3 regions of the Megasphaera elsdenii DSM 20460 genome follow, and region 2 is predicted to be linked to each of the others. Evidence: riboswitches for the same ligand, from Rfam matches in the RefSeq annotation. Region 2 holds a riboswitch; each other region holds the start of a gene.

Region 1 (4,465 bases), 940 kb from region 2:
CGGTTCCAGGAAGAGCGCGTCTTTCAGCGGATTGAGACCGGCTTCCATAGCAAAGTTGGTATTGATCAAGGCGATGTCTACGTCATCGATGGAACGGGGAATCTGAGCGGCTTCGAGTTCGACGAACTGGAGGTGTTTATCGTTCTTTTCGACGTCCTGTACGGTCGACGTGATGTTACCGCCATCTTTCAAGCCGATGAGGCCGGCACTCTGCAAGATGAGGAGGGCGCGGCCGCCGTTGGTCGGGTCATTGGGGATGGCGACTTTGGCGCCGTCAGCGACGTCTTTCAAGTCCTTGACTTTATGGGAATAAATGCCCATTGGTTCGACGTGGATCTTAGCGATGGCTTTCAATTTTGTGCCGTGTTCGCTATTGAATTTGTCGAGGTACGGTGAATGCTGGAAGAAGTTGGCGTCGATTTCCTTATCGTTCAGGGCCAGGTTCGGTTTGACATAGTCCGTGAATTCGACGACTTTCAGGTCGACCCCTTCTTTGGCCAGGAGCGGTTTGACTTCATTCAGGATTTCACCGTGCGGTACGGGCGTGGCGCCGACGGTGACTGTCGTGTTCTTGGAAGACGAGCCGCTGGAAGCGGAATCACTGCCGCAGCCGGCAGCCAGGACGGCGATGGCCAGCAGGGCTGAAGCGGCGAGAATGGAAAGTTTCTTGAGATTTTTCATAAAGATTCCTCCTAATGATGTAGTATAGACTTTTCTGTTCCGTCATTATCCTTGAACCTCTCCCGCTTATAGAAGCGGGAGATTCTTGAGAAATTTGATACATGGACTAACGCCTGACAGCCTATTCCAAAGGAGTTAGCTGTCAGGATATCCTTATTCTCAAAGGGCTGTCCAAAAGCCCCTTACACAGTCCCTCGAAATCGAAGTTCTGCTTACTTTTACGGAGTATGTTGTATGCTCCATTCACATCCGCGTTGGCCATCCTGCCATCGGCGAACTGGTACAAGCCACGGTGGATACGCTTCCCACTGAACGTGCCAGTATACGGCTGTTCAGGATTATAGACAGGAATATCGTCTAAATCCAAGCAACTTGCTTGAGAAGTGTAAGATTCTTCCTGTTCGATATATCGCATACCGTAACGCTCGCAAAGTCCTTCCAGTGTTTCACGCAGATTACCGAAACTGATTTGCGTAAACTGCTGGTTGGTTATCCTACCCAGGTCGATACTACGTTTAAAGTCACCGTTATAACCACAGACGATGGTTCCGATACGGTGTTCGATACAGTAGTTGATGATATAGCGGGCAACCTTGCGGAGGTAGTCCTGTGTCCGATTATTACGTTTTCTTGCTAAGGCATAGAGCCTGTGCGTTTTCTTCTGTCCTTGTTTGTCGGCAATCCCCTGATAGTAGGCTTTCTGCTTGTTCCAATACTGGTTGATTGATTTAAGTTTACGCCCGTCCATGATGAACGCCGTCCCGGTGTTGGTCACGCAAGTTGCCAGATTTTCAAGACCGATGTCGATAGCAAGGACATTGTCCGGTGAAACGTCTTGAGGTTCTTTCTCCTGAAGATAGTAATACTGGATTTTGAAGTATCTGCCATTATATATGGGACAGATACGGACTTCCTTGATGGTTTTCTCTTTCAGTCTTGCAGGGAAAGGGATTTTGATTGGCTTACGGCCATGCCGTTTAGAAAATCCCCGACTCATGGGGATCGTCAAGAATCCATCTTTTACGTTTATGGCGTTCGTGGAGAGAATCAGGTTGAACATGCCGCCTTTTTCCCGATAGTGAGGCATTTTGATGTCCTTGAAGCGATATTCTCCTGATTTTGCCTTTTTTATGAGATTGAAGAATGACTTGAAACTGCGGTCAGCCACCTTCAATATCTGCTGAGACACGCCAGCCTGCAACAGACCGTAGTTTTCGTTTTCCTTGCAGACATGGTAATTTTCTTCGTATTTCAAGAACTTCTTCTCTTGGAAATAGTATTGCCTGATGTTGTAGAGAGCCACGTTGTAGAGGTTGTTGCTGTATTGGCACATCTCCCGCAGCATGGCATATTCTTCTTTGGAAAGATTTCTGATGACATTTGATTGAGTAAGATACACATTTTTCACCTCCTTTTTTATTATATGATTATTATGTGGGAAATAGTGATGATTTTTAAGATGAGTTACAGCGTTTTTGTGCTTTTTACGGGCCTTGGACCCACTCAAGCACCGCCATTCATCCCCCACCTAAGAGGTGGGAGTCTTCTGGCGGGAAAAGATAAAAAAGACCTCTTTCCGAAAGAGAAAGAGGTTTGATGGCTGATTCTTTATCTCTCGGAATAATCCGCAGGAATTGGCACCGTCGTTATCGGTTGCCGGGCTTCATAGGGCCAGTCCCTCCACCACTCTGGATAAATGTCGTTCTAAAGTTGTCTTGATTCTTAGTTTATCATGGATAGGCTATTTGTCAAGGTCTATCTTAAGGGCATTGACAAAACTATACTAAAAGCGTAGTATTTAGACAACAATCTAAAGAGGGGGAATCAGTTATGATTCAATGGAAAAAGAAATTTTTACCGCTTGCCTTATTAGCCGTATTGGCTGTCGGCCTTGCCGGTTGCGGCGGTCAGGGGGATAATGGCCAGAGTGCCGGCAGCAGCGACAAGGAAATCAAGATCGGAGCCACAGCGGGTCCTCATGCTGAAGTCGTCGAAGCCGTGGCTAAGGAAGCAGAAAAACAGGGGATTCACATCAAAGTCGTCGAATTTTCCGACTACATTACGCCGGACAAGGCCCTGGCTGATGGAGATATTGACTTGGTCAGCTACCAGCATAAGCCATTCCTGGATAATTTCAATAAGCAGAATGGTACGGATTTAGTACCTATTGGCAACACGATCCTCATGCGCATGGGGATTTACAGCGATAAATATAAGAGTGTCGACGCTTTGCCCGACGGAGCTGTCATTGCTATCCCCAATGACCCGACTAACGGCGGCCGCGGCTTGGCGCTCCTTCAGCGCGCAGGGCTGCTGAAACTTAAAGAGGGCGTAGGATTCAAGGCTACGCCGGCTGATGTCGTCGATAATCCCAAGCATTTCCAGTTCAAAGAAATCGAAGCGGCCCAGCTGCCGCGCAGCCTCGGTGACGTCGATGCGGCTGTCATTACTATGAACTACGTCATGAGCGCCGGCCTTAACGTCAAGGAACAGGGCATCTTCTTGGAACCGAAAGACGAACCGCTGGCCGTCATGGTCCTGGCTGTCCGAGCTCAAGATAAGGATAATCCGACATACAAGAAGATTGCTGAAATCTTCCATTCCGATGGCGTCAAGAAATTCATTGCCGACAAGTACAACGGTACGATTGAACCGGCTGAATAAGCGGTGTAAGGCTTGACAATGAGCGCCTGACAAGTATATAATAAAGCAAAATCTAAATGGATTTGTCGATGAACGAAACGAGTATATCTGATGTGGCAGTTCCAGCGAGCCGATGGCAGTGGGAGTTCGGCACGGACCGGCGGATAGAATGGATTCGGGAGATGCGGCCTGAACGGTGACCAGTAGGGTGCGACGGTGTATTTCCACCGCTATCAAAGAAACGTGTATCGCTATGGGCCGTACATGTAGAGCTGGACTCACTGAGTCAATCTGGGTGGCACCGCGGAAGAAATCGAACCTTTCGTCCCTGTATAGGGACGGAAGGTTTTTTGTTGTCTTCAGACAGAAGGGGAGAGAAAGATGCTGGAAATGAAAGATGTCAGTTTCAACTACGGCAACGGCGTACCCGTATTGGAACACATAAATGTAAAAATCGGTGAGGGCGAATTTATCGGCCTCGGCGGCCGCAACGGCTGCGGCAAGACGACGGTGACGCGCCTGCTCATGGGATTGGAAAAGCCCGTATCCGGGGAGATTCTCTATGACGGAAAGGTCATCAACAACGACGATGCGTCGGTACGCAGCCATTTCATAGGCTACGTCTTCCAGCGGCCAGAACGGCAGATGTTCCGGCCGACGGTCCGCGAAGAAGTGGCCTACGGGCCGCAGCAGCTGGGCATGAGCCGCGATGAAATCCGCCAGGCCGTCGACGAAGCCTTAGCTGCGACGGAACTGACGGAACTTTCGGAAGCTTATCCGCCTAACTTGAACCGCGGGGAAAAGCAGCGCGTCGCCATCGCTTCGGCCATCGCCATGCATACGAAATACATCGTCCTCGACGAACCGACGAGCGGCCAGGATAGTGAAGACAAGGACCAGCTCATGGCCTTGCTGACGGACCTCAATAAAAAGGGGATGACTATCCTCATCATCAGCCATGATATGGATATCTTCGCCGAATACTGCCAGCGCGTCCTGGTCATCGGCAATCATACGAAAGCCTTTGATGGGACGCCGCAGGAATTGTTCACGCAGCGCGACGATTTATATGACCTGGGATTGAGTCGGCCCGACGCCGTTACCTTGTCCCTGGCAATCCCGGATTTTCCTTACTGTAAGT
Region 2 (4,465 bases):
CGTGTCGCACTTGACGACGTAGCCGCACTTGCGGCACATGACGAAGGTCGAGAAACCGCGGCGGTTGAGGAGGATGATGGCCTGCTGACGGGCTGCCAAGGTCTCTTCCAAGAGAGTGAGCAGGGCATCGGAGACAACGCGGTAATTGCCCCGGGCCAGCTCATCCCGCATGTCGACGACCTGGACAGCCGGCAGCGGGCGATGGCCGACTCGTTCTTTTAGTTCGACCAGGACGTATTCTCCCTGCAAGGCTCGATAATAGTCAGCCAGCGCCGGCGTCGCGCTGCCCAGGACGACGGGGCAGCCGTAATACGCGGCCCGCTGGCGGGCGACGGCGACGGCATGATAGCGCGGCGCCTCGTCCTGCTTGTACGAGCTGTCGTGGGCTTCGTCGACGATGAACAAACCGATGGACTGAGCCGCCGCGAAGACCGCCGACCGGGCACCGATGCAGATATGACTCGTCCCGTTCTGCATGCGCAGCCAGTTGTTGCGCTTCTCCCCCTGGGACAGCTGGCTGTGCATGACGACGACATCGTCGCCGAAACGGCGCAGGAAGCGGCGGACAATCTGGCCGGTCAAGGCGATCTCCGGCACTAAGACGACGACCTGTTTCCCTTTTTTCAGGGCCTGGCTGGTTAACTGCATGTAGATTTCTGTCTTGCCGCTGCTGGTGATACCGTGGAGGACGTAGGTTTTACCATGCTCATCGCTTCCGATAACCTTTAATGCCTGCTGCTGTTCCGCTGTCAGGGAAAAAGCTTCGTCCCGGGCAAGGCTCGGCAAGACATTCGTCGTCCTGGCCGGCCGCTGGCTCCAGCAGGCCAATCCCGTCGCACAGAGGCGGCGCATGAGATTGCGGCTGTAGCCTTGTCCCTGCCAATAAGAGACAGGGCCTTCGCCCTTGGCTTTCAAGGCCTGGAGCAGTTCCTGCTGGCGGCGACGGCCATGGAGAATAGCTTCCGTATCGTCGGCAGCAAAAGAAAGCCAGTCTTCCATCTTGTCGGCAATCTGGTTCTTATAACAAATCCGGCTGGTCAGGACCTGGCTGGCCAAAGCCTTCTCGACGAGGTCTTGGCCGAACCGGCGGCTCAGTGCGCCTTTTTCACAGCGCCCTTTTCCGGCCACATAGGTTTGTAGCCGCGCTTCGTCCGCTGTCTGCGGCTGGGCCGGTCCGGCCGATACGACATCGCGGCGGACCAGTCCTTTCTTATCGATCATGAACAGGCGCAGGGCATCGGACAAGTTGCAGACGTAGTAATCGCGGATCCAAAGGGCCGTGCGGATCATCTCTTCCTGGAAGCCGGTCTGCGTCGAGAGCAGGCCTTCAATGGGCTTCAGCGTGAAATCAGCCGGCTCCGCCAGGTGTTCCTGCAGGGCGACGACGATGCCTTCTTCCCGGCGATGACCGAAAGGCACGAGGACGCGGCTGCCGACGCGGACAGCCATCCCCTCGGGGACGATATAGGAAAAGGTCTGCTGCAGCCGCTTCGCCGTCGTATTGATGATGATTTCAGCAAACAAAGAAACACCTCCGTAGTTCGTGGTTTGTGGTTCGTAGGGGCCGTCCTGTCAAGGCGGCCCGCAAACAATGACACTTAAAAAGGGACCGCGCAGTGATGCGACAGTCCCCTTTTTTTGGATGTTCAGTTTATCGAACCGCCTCTTATAAGCCGGCTTCTTTGCGGAGCGTATCGGCTTTGTCTGTCTTTTCCCAAGGCAGGTCGAGGTCGTTGCGGCCGAAGTGGCCATAGGCAGCGGTCTGTTTGTAAATCGGGCGCTGCAAGTCGAGCATGGCGATGATGCCAGCCGGACGAAGGTCGAAGTTCTTTTCAATGAGTTCGACGATCTTTTCGTTCGGGACTTTGCCCGTGCCGAAGGTTTCGACGTGGATGGAAACCGGGCGGGCTACGCCGATGGCATAAGCCAGCTGGATTTCGCATTTGTCAGCCAAGCCGGCAGCGACGACGTTCTTGGCGACGTAACGAGCTGCATAGGCAGCCGAACGGTCGACTTTTGTGGGGTCCTTGCCAGAGAAAGCACCGCCGCCATGACGAGCCATGCCGCCATAGGTATCGACGATGATCTTGCGGCCCGTGAGGCCCGAGTCGCCCTGGGGACCGCCGATGACGAAGCGGCCTGTCGGGTTGATGAAGAGTTTCGTCTTGTCGTCGAACAAGCCTTCCGGAAGTTCCGGTTTGATGACGAATTCGAGGAGATCGCTTTCAATCTGTTCGCGGCTGACTTCCGGGCTGTGCTGTGCCGAAATGACGATGGTGTCGATGCGGACGGGTTTGCCGTCTTCATATTCGACAGTGACCTGAGTCTTGCCATCGGGACGGAGATACGGCAAGGTACCGTCTTTGCGGACCTTTGCCAGGCGGCGGGCCAAACGGTGTGCCAAAGAAATAGGCAGCGGCATGTAGTCGTCCGTTTCGTTGGAAGCATAGCCGAACATCATGCCCTGGTCGCCAGCGCCGATGGTATCGAACTTATCTGTATTGCCTTCCTTCTTTTCCAAGGCGTCATCGACGCCCATGGCGATATCCGGAGACTGTTCGTCCAAGGAGACGAGGACGCCGCAGGTATCGCAGTCAAAGCCGTATTTAGCGCGGGTATAACCGATATCGCGGATCGTTTCGCGGACGATGTGCGGAATATCGACGTAGCACGTCGTAGAGATTTCGCCGACGACGTGTACCATGCCGGTCGTTACCAAGGTTTCGCAGGCAACGCGGGCGTTTTTATCTTTTGCAAGAATGGCATCCAAAATGCTGTCCGAAATCTGGTCGGCCATTTTATCGGGATGGCCTTCGGTGACGGATTCGGATGTAAAGAATTCACGATTTTTAGCCATGAGTGATCCTCCTTAAAAAAAATTCCCCTCATCCATGACTTCATGAGAGGGGCTTCTAATCCCCATCTGCCAGTATATCACTGCTGGAATTAGCACCTTTCATAGCTGAAGGTTGCTGCGACATCACAGGGCCAGTCCCTCCGTCGTCTCTTGATGGTTCTTTATTTGTTTTGCTCATCCATTATAATTCAAGTCTGCCTATTTTGCAAGTATTTTTTATGTCCAAAAAACATTGTCTACTAGACGCCTCCCTACAGGCAGGGGTATAATGTCTACAGAAGATAGAAAGGATGATAGATATGACCAAATTGCGGCCTAGAGATATATTCTTCAACGACCCTTATTTTGATTATGCCACCTGCAGCAAACCCGGCGACCTGCGGCTGGCCAAACGAGTCGAAGTATTCGGCAAGTGGTATAAGACCCCAAACCTGGTGACGACCCTCCTGTCCCAGGAACGGCTGACCTTCAGCCGCTACACCGGCACGAACAAGGAAGACGCCCTGGTCCTGCGGATCTACGAACGGACGGCAGACCGGCTGCTCATCAATACGTATTATACGTCCCAACAAAACCCGGAAGAAATCTACGCCGGCACGATTCACCTCGAACGCTACGACATGGCGCAGACCATGGAATCCTTTTCCTATATGGGCATCATCGACCTGCTCATGCTCCAGACGGACAGCCAGATTCTTGAGCTGACCAACGTCTTTGAAGATGTACAGATGGCCAAGCACGCTGTGGCCCACGCCCTGGGCATTTATCTCATGGCCATCTGCGACCAGCCCTGGTCTGACGAAGCCGTCACAGGCGGCCAGGAAACGCCGGCCATGATGATGGGCAAGGAAAAAGAAGAACTTCAGCAGCTGCGGGAGGAAAAGGCCCAGATGGACGCCGATAAGGAAGAGCTCCTGCGCCTGCGCCTGGAAGCAAAAAACCGTACGACGGTCCTGGCCGAACTGGAACGGCTGCGCCAGGAATTAGAAAGCGAACGGGCCGGCCGCGAACAGGAGCGCAAGCAATATGAAGACCGCATCCGCAAGCAGGAACAGTATATCGAAAAGATCAAGGAAACGGCATCCGGCCAAATCGCCGAACTCCTGGCCCTGCGCAAGGAACTCAACAAGCGTCAGGTACGGCCGGACCTTTCCAGCGGACAGGCGCACCGGAAAGTGACGCCTCAGGAAGCGTCTCGGTCGGCCCGGGAGCCGGAAGACCGCGGCCTGGACCTGCCTTCCTTCATGACCCAGCGCGACTATACGCGTCAGCTCGACCGCTTCCTCACGGGGCGCCAGCTTGCCCTGGCCGGCGGCGACCCAGACTGGCAGCGCCGCATCCAGCGCCGTTTTGGTGCTATTCTCCTCATCAGCGGCCAGCCAGGGGATGACCGGCTGCTGAAAGAATCGGCCCTCTTAGTCGTCAATATGGAAGATGGCAAGACGCCCCTCGTCCGCTGGGCCATTACGGAAGCCAAAGAAAAAGGCTGCCCCATCCTCTCCATCGGCCCGACCAACCTCAACGGCTTCGCCAAAGCCATCGTAGGGCGGGTTAGTGGTTAGTGGCTCGTGGTTCGTGGCGGGCCGCCCTTTGGGACGGCCCCTACAA
Region 3 (4,465 bases), 1.1 Mb from region 2:
CGGGATGGCGGCGATGAGATAGCTGCCGCGGTCGACAAAGGATGAGAATTTGCGCTGCCGCCCCAGTAAGAGGACGACCGCCAAGGGCAGGAGGCCGTTGAAAAAGGCAAAGAACGGCAGACTCAGTAAATCGGTCCGCATGGGCAGGACCCAGAAGCTGAGCAGGGTCAAGGCGGTCATGATGACGATGATGTTGAAGCGGATGAGCCAGTTCGACTGTTCCGGCGTCAGCCAGCGCCGCTGTTTGGCGGCATAGCCAGCTAGCATGGGCAGGATGATGTCTGTAAAAATATAAATCATCCGGAGTGTCGTATCTTCCATGGTGTCCTCTTTACTTGCGGGCAGCGCGGAAGGCGTCGGCCAGGGAGAAGGTCAGCGGTTCTGCCGGCTTGGTGGCGTCGATGATAGGCTGCATGATGTCGCGAAACTCTTCTTTCTTCTTTGATAAGACATAGAGCTTGGATGTGTTGCGGGCGTCCCAGAGGGCGTCGTGCATCTGGCCGTCGAAGGTTTCGCCCAGGGTACTGACGGCCTTGTCCAGGGAAATGACTTTGTCCAGGCCCAGGAGATTGCAGTAAATCTGCTGGAAATTCTGCCAGTGGTCGAGCATCCAGCGGACGCGGTCGTCGTGTTCGTCGATTTCCTTGAGGCGGAGTTCGCAGTCCAGTTGGCGCCAGTCGTTTTCGCTCCAGGCGAACATTTCGTAGGCATTGGGGCAGCCTTCGTTGCACCAAGTCAGGAAATGGTCGAAGGCCTGGCGGAAATGGGGCTTCCCGGCCAGCATTTCCATAGTGATTCCCGTCAATTCCTGACAGGTCTGGTTCATGGCTGTCGTATATTCGGGCAGCACATATTCTTTATACGACGAGATTTCCTTCCCGTCTTCGTCTATCTTGACAGCACCGATTTCGATGATTTCACCCTTGCAGATGCGGCGCGCTTCCTTCTGGTCCCGGCCGATAGGGTTCATCTCGAAATCGACAAATACGGCTTTCATAATAAAAAAGTGTCTCCTTTCTGAATCTGATGGACAATCTTTATTATACCATAAGTAAAGGGCTTGTCGCACGTGCGACAAGCCCTTTTGAGATGAATCAGGCGGGCCGCCCTTTGGGCGGCCCCTACGAGTCATGAGCCATTAAAATGCCGGCAGGATAGTTCCCTGGAAGTGTTCTTCGATGAATTTCTTGATCGGTTCCGACTGGTAGATTTCTAAGACTTTCTTGTATGTTTCGTTGTTTTCGTCGCCCTGACGGACTGCCATGACGTTAGCATACGGCGAATCCTTCGATTCGACGAGGATCGAATCCTTCTGCGGATTCAAGCCAGCCGGGATGGCGTAGTTGGTGTTGACGCAAGCCAGGTCCGTGTCGTCGAGGGAACGGGGAATCTGAGCGGCATCGAGTTCGACGAACTGGAGGTTCTTGGGATTTTCTGTGATATCCGTAACCGAAGCGTCGACGGAGTTGCCGTTCTTCAACTTGATCAGGCCGGCCTGCTGGATCAGGAGCAGGGCGCGGGCCCCGTTGGTCGGGTCGTTCGGGATGGTGACTTTGGCACCGTCGGCGACATCTTTGATGTCTTTATATTTGTGCGAGTAAACAGCCATGGGCAGGATGATGGTCTTGCCGATAGACGTGATCTTCAGGCCTTGTTTCTTGACGACGTTGTCCATGTACGGCTGGTGCTGCATGGAGTTCATGTCCAGATCGCCTTCGGCCAGGGCCTTGTTCGGCTGGACATAGTCGTTAAATTCGACGACTTTGATGGTGATACCCTGTTTAGCTGCTTCTTTTGCGACTTCTTCCATGACTTCCGCGTGGGGACCGGCAGTGACGCCCATCTTGATTTCTTTTTTATCACCGGAAGCACCGGAATTGGAAGACGAACCGCAGCCGGCGGCAAAGAGGCACGTCGTCGTGATGAGGACGGCGGCGAAGAGTTTTTTTACTGTTGCATTCATGTAATCATTTCCTTTCTGGATGACGAATATAAGGGCTTGCCGGTCAAAAAGAAAAGCCGTCATACAGATGACGGCTCAATTTGCGATTCGTTCATCTGCCGGTATATACCGCTGGACTTGGCACCTATCCCGATAGGGGGTTGCCGCAGCGTCATCGGGCCATTCCCTCGACTGCTCTTGATGAAAGACAATGTTTTGTTGTTGGTGTACATGTTATCACCTGGCGGGGAATCTGTCAAGAAATTTTTGACAATCCTGCGCTTCTTGAGAAAAATTTCTTTTTATGTTATAATAAGAAAACTCATCGGAGGCTTATACTCGTATGGTATAGAGCCGGATAAGATGTCACTTCAGTCCTGTAGCGGAGGAAGGGCGTGTACGTAAACACGTTCTTCGATAAAGTTGCAGGCCTGGGTGGTTTCTTATCCGGCTTTTTTGTTGTGAGGTGATGGAATGCTGAATAAACGAGATATCCTTTGGCAGATTTACAGTGCCAAAGCCTTTTACTTCCTTGGCGGCTTCGGTTTTACATCATGGGCATCGCTCATTCCTTTCCTGAAGCGGAAATTGCAGATTCCCGACGACCATCTGGGCTTTCTTTTGCTGGCCGTCGGCTTGGGAGCCCTGATCATGATGATGCTGGCCGGCTCTATTGCCGGGCGCTTAGGCTGCCGCCGCTCTTTGACTGCTGCCGGCCTGTCCATTGCCGTCGTCTTGAACGTTCTCTGCTATGTGCCGGCTTATACTGCGGCGCTGCTGGTGGCAGTTCTCCTCGGTTCCTCCCTGGGGCTGCTCGATGTCGTCGTCAACATCAACGGCATCTTCATTGAACGGAAAGTCCGCAAGCGCCTCATGTCGGGAATGCAGGCCATGTGGTCTTTGGGGAACTTTGCCGGCGCTGCCTTTTTCGCCCTGCTGCTGCAATTTCGGTTGCCCTGGCAAGGCGTTGCCCTGGCCGGTGCCGTCCTGATTGCCGCCTGTGTCTTCTTCTTTTCGCCCCATCTTCACAGTGAGCGGAATGAAAGCCGTGGCGGCAGCCATTTCGTGCGGCCCAAAGGAACGATTGTCTTCATTGGGCTGATTTGTACGATATCTTTCCTCGTCGAAGGCTCTATCAACGATTGGAGTGGCGTCTTCATGACGACGGAAAAAGGCATCGACATTTCCCAATCCGGCCTGGGTCTGACCCTGTTCACGGCTTCGGCCTTCCTGTCCCGCCTGACTGGTGATTCCCTGACCATGCATATCGGGCCGCGGCGTCTCCTGGCTTTTTCCCTGCCCATCGCCTTTGTCGGCTTTTTGGGAATCCTGCTCATCAGCGGCGGCCCGTTACTGTTCGCGTCATACGTCCTCATCGGTATCGGCTGCGCCAACACGGTCCCCGTTTTTTACTCCCTCTTGGGGACGCAAAAAGAAATGCCCATCGCCGATGCCGTCGCCGCAGTCAGTACCATCGGCTACGTCGGCATCCTCCTGGCACCGGCCGTACTGGGCTTCATCGGCCGTGTCTTCAGCCTGACCATTTCCTTTACCCTGGTCACAGTCCTCTTAATCATCATGACCGTCATGGCCATGCGGCTGTTGGGGAAGTTTGAGGTTTGAGGTTTGATGTTTGAAGTTTGATGTAAGTAGGGATAAATTTGAAACCATCACGTCAAACATCAAACGTCAAACTAAAAAAGCCTGCCGCAGGGGCAGGCTTTTTTCTTACGCATCAATCACTTTCCCCGGATTGAGGATGTCTTTCGGGTCCATGGCCCGCTTGATGGTTTTCATGATTTTCAGTTCGCCTTTTGGTGTGAACTGTTCCATGTATTTTAATTTCTTGGCTCCGATGCCGTGTTCGCCGGCCAGGCGGCCGCCGACGCTGTAGGCATAGGCGTAGACTTGCTGATGGAATTCTTCGACGTTCTTTTCCCATTCTTCGTCGCTCATGTCCATCTTGCAGAGGACGATGTGCAGGTTGCCGTCGCCGATGTGGGCATTGATCTTGACTTCAAAGGGATAGTCCTTGCCGATATCCATAATCTTTTCGATGGTTCCGGCAATTTTATGGACCGGCACGACGACGTCGTCTGTGAGGAAGACCTTGCTTTGCAGTTCAACCGAGGTCTGGCAGTTGCGGCGCATGTTCCAGACGCGGTCATCCGCTTCCAGGACTTCGGCGGCGCCTGATTCTTCACAGATCGTGCAGACGGCGTCCATCTTGGTGTCCAGTTCATCTTCGTGGAAGGTTTCGACGGTGATGATGACGTAGATACCGTCGTCGTAGTGGGGCATATCCTTGTAATGGCAGTAGTCTGCACAGCCGCGGACGTAGGAATTGTCCATGTATTCGACGCTGGTCGGATCGATGCCGGCTTTCATCAATTTCGGTACCATGTGCAAAGCCTGGCGCGGATCTGTATAGATGGCCAGGACGTCGAAGCGGTACGGCGGCAGGGGAATCAGTTTGACTGTGACTTTGGTGATGATGCCCAGCGTCCCTTCACTGCCGATGAT

The links. Region 2 has a riboswitch for S-adenosylmethionine ahead of metK (methionine adenosyltransferase). Riboswitches for the same ligand answer to the same signal wherever they lie in the genome.
Region 1: it holds a riboswitch for S-adenosylmethionine, as region 2 does, so the genes downstream of both, C6362_RS05880 (RNA-guided endonuclease InsQ/TnpB family protein) here and metK (methionine adenosyltransferase) in region 2, are expected to answer to the same signal.
Region 3: it holds a riboswitch for S-adenosylmethionine, as region 2 does, so the genes downstream of both, C6362_RS05120 (MetQ/NlpA family ABC transporter substrate-binding protein) here and metK (methionine adenosyltransferase) in region 2, are expected to answer to the same signal.

Annotation. Positions count from the first base shown of each region.
Region 1 is NZ_CP027570.1:1,254,460-1,258,924, forward strand. It holds gene C6362_RS05875 (MetQ/NlpA family ABC transporter substrate-binding protein) at 1-681, opposite strand, end outside; gene C6362_RS05880 (RNA-guided endonuclease InsQ/TnpB family protein) at 824-2,080, opposite strand; SAM riboswitch class I at 2,287-2,380, opposite strand; gene C6362_RS05885 (MetQ/NlpA family ABC transporter substrate-binding protein) at 2,512-3,345, shown strand; gene C6362_RS05890 (energy-coupling factor ABC transporter ATP-binding protein) at 3,706-4,465, shown strand, end outside.
Region 2 is NZ_CP027570.1:2,197,561-2,202,025, reverse strand. It holds gene priA (replication restart helicase PriA) at 1-1,524, opposite strand, end outside; gene metK (methionine adenosyltransferase) at 1,667-2,857, opposite strand; SAM riboswitch class I at 2,917-3,017, opposite strand; gene C6362_RS10405 (hypothetical protein) at 3,157-4,419, shown strand.
Region 3 is NZ_CP027570.1:1,095,886-1,100,350, forward strand. It holds gene C6362_RS05110 (AEC family transporter) at 1-321, opposite strand, end outside; gene C6362_RS05115 (3'-5' exonuclease) at 332-997, opposite strand; gene C6362_RS05120 (MetQ/NlpA family ABC transporter substrate-binding protein) at 1,139-1,963, opposite strand; SAM riboswitch class I at 2,052-2,150, opposite strand; gene C6362_RS05125 (MFS transporter) at 2,417-3,565, shown strand; gene C6362_RS05130 (FAD-binding oxidoreductase) at 3,671-4,465, opposite strand, start outside.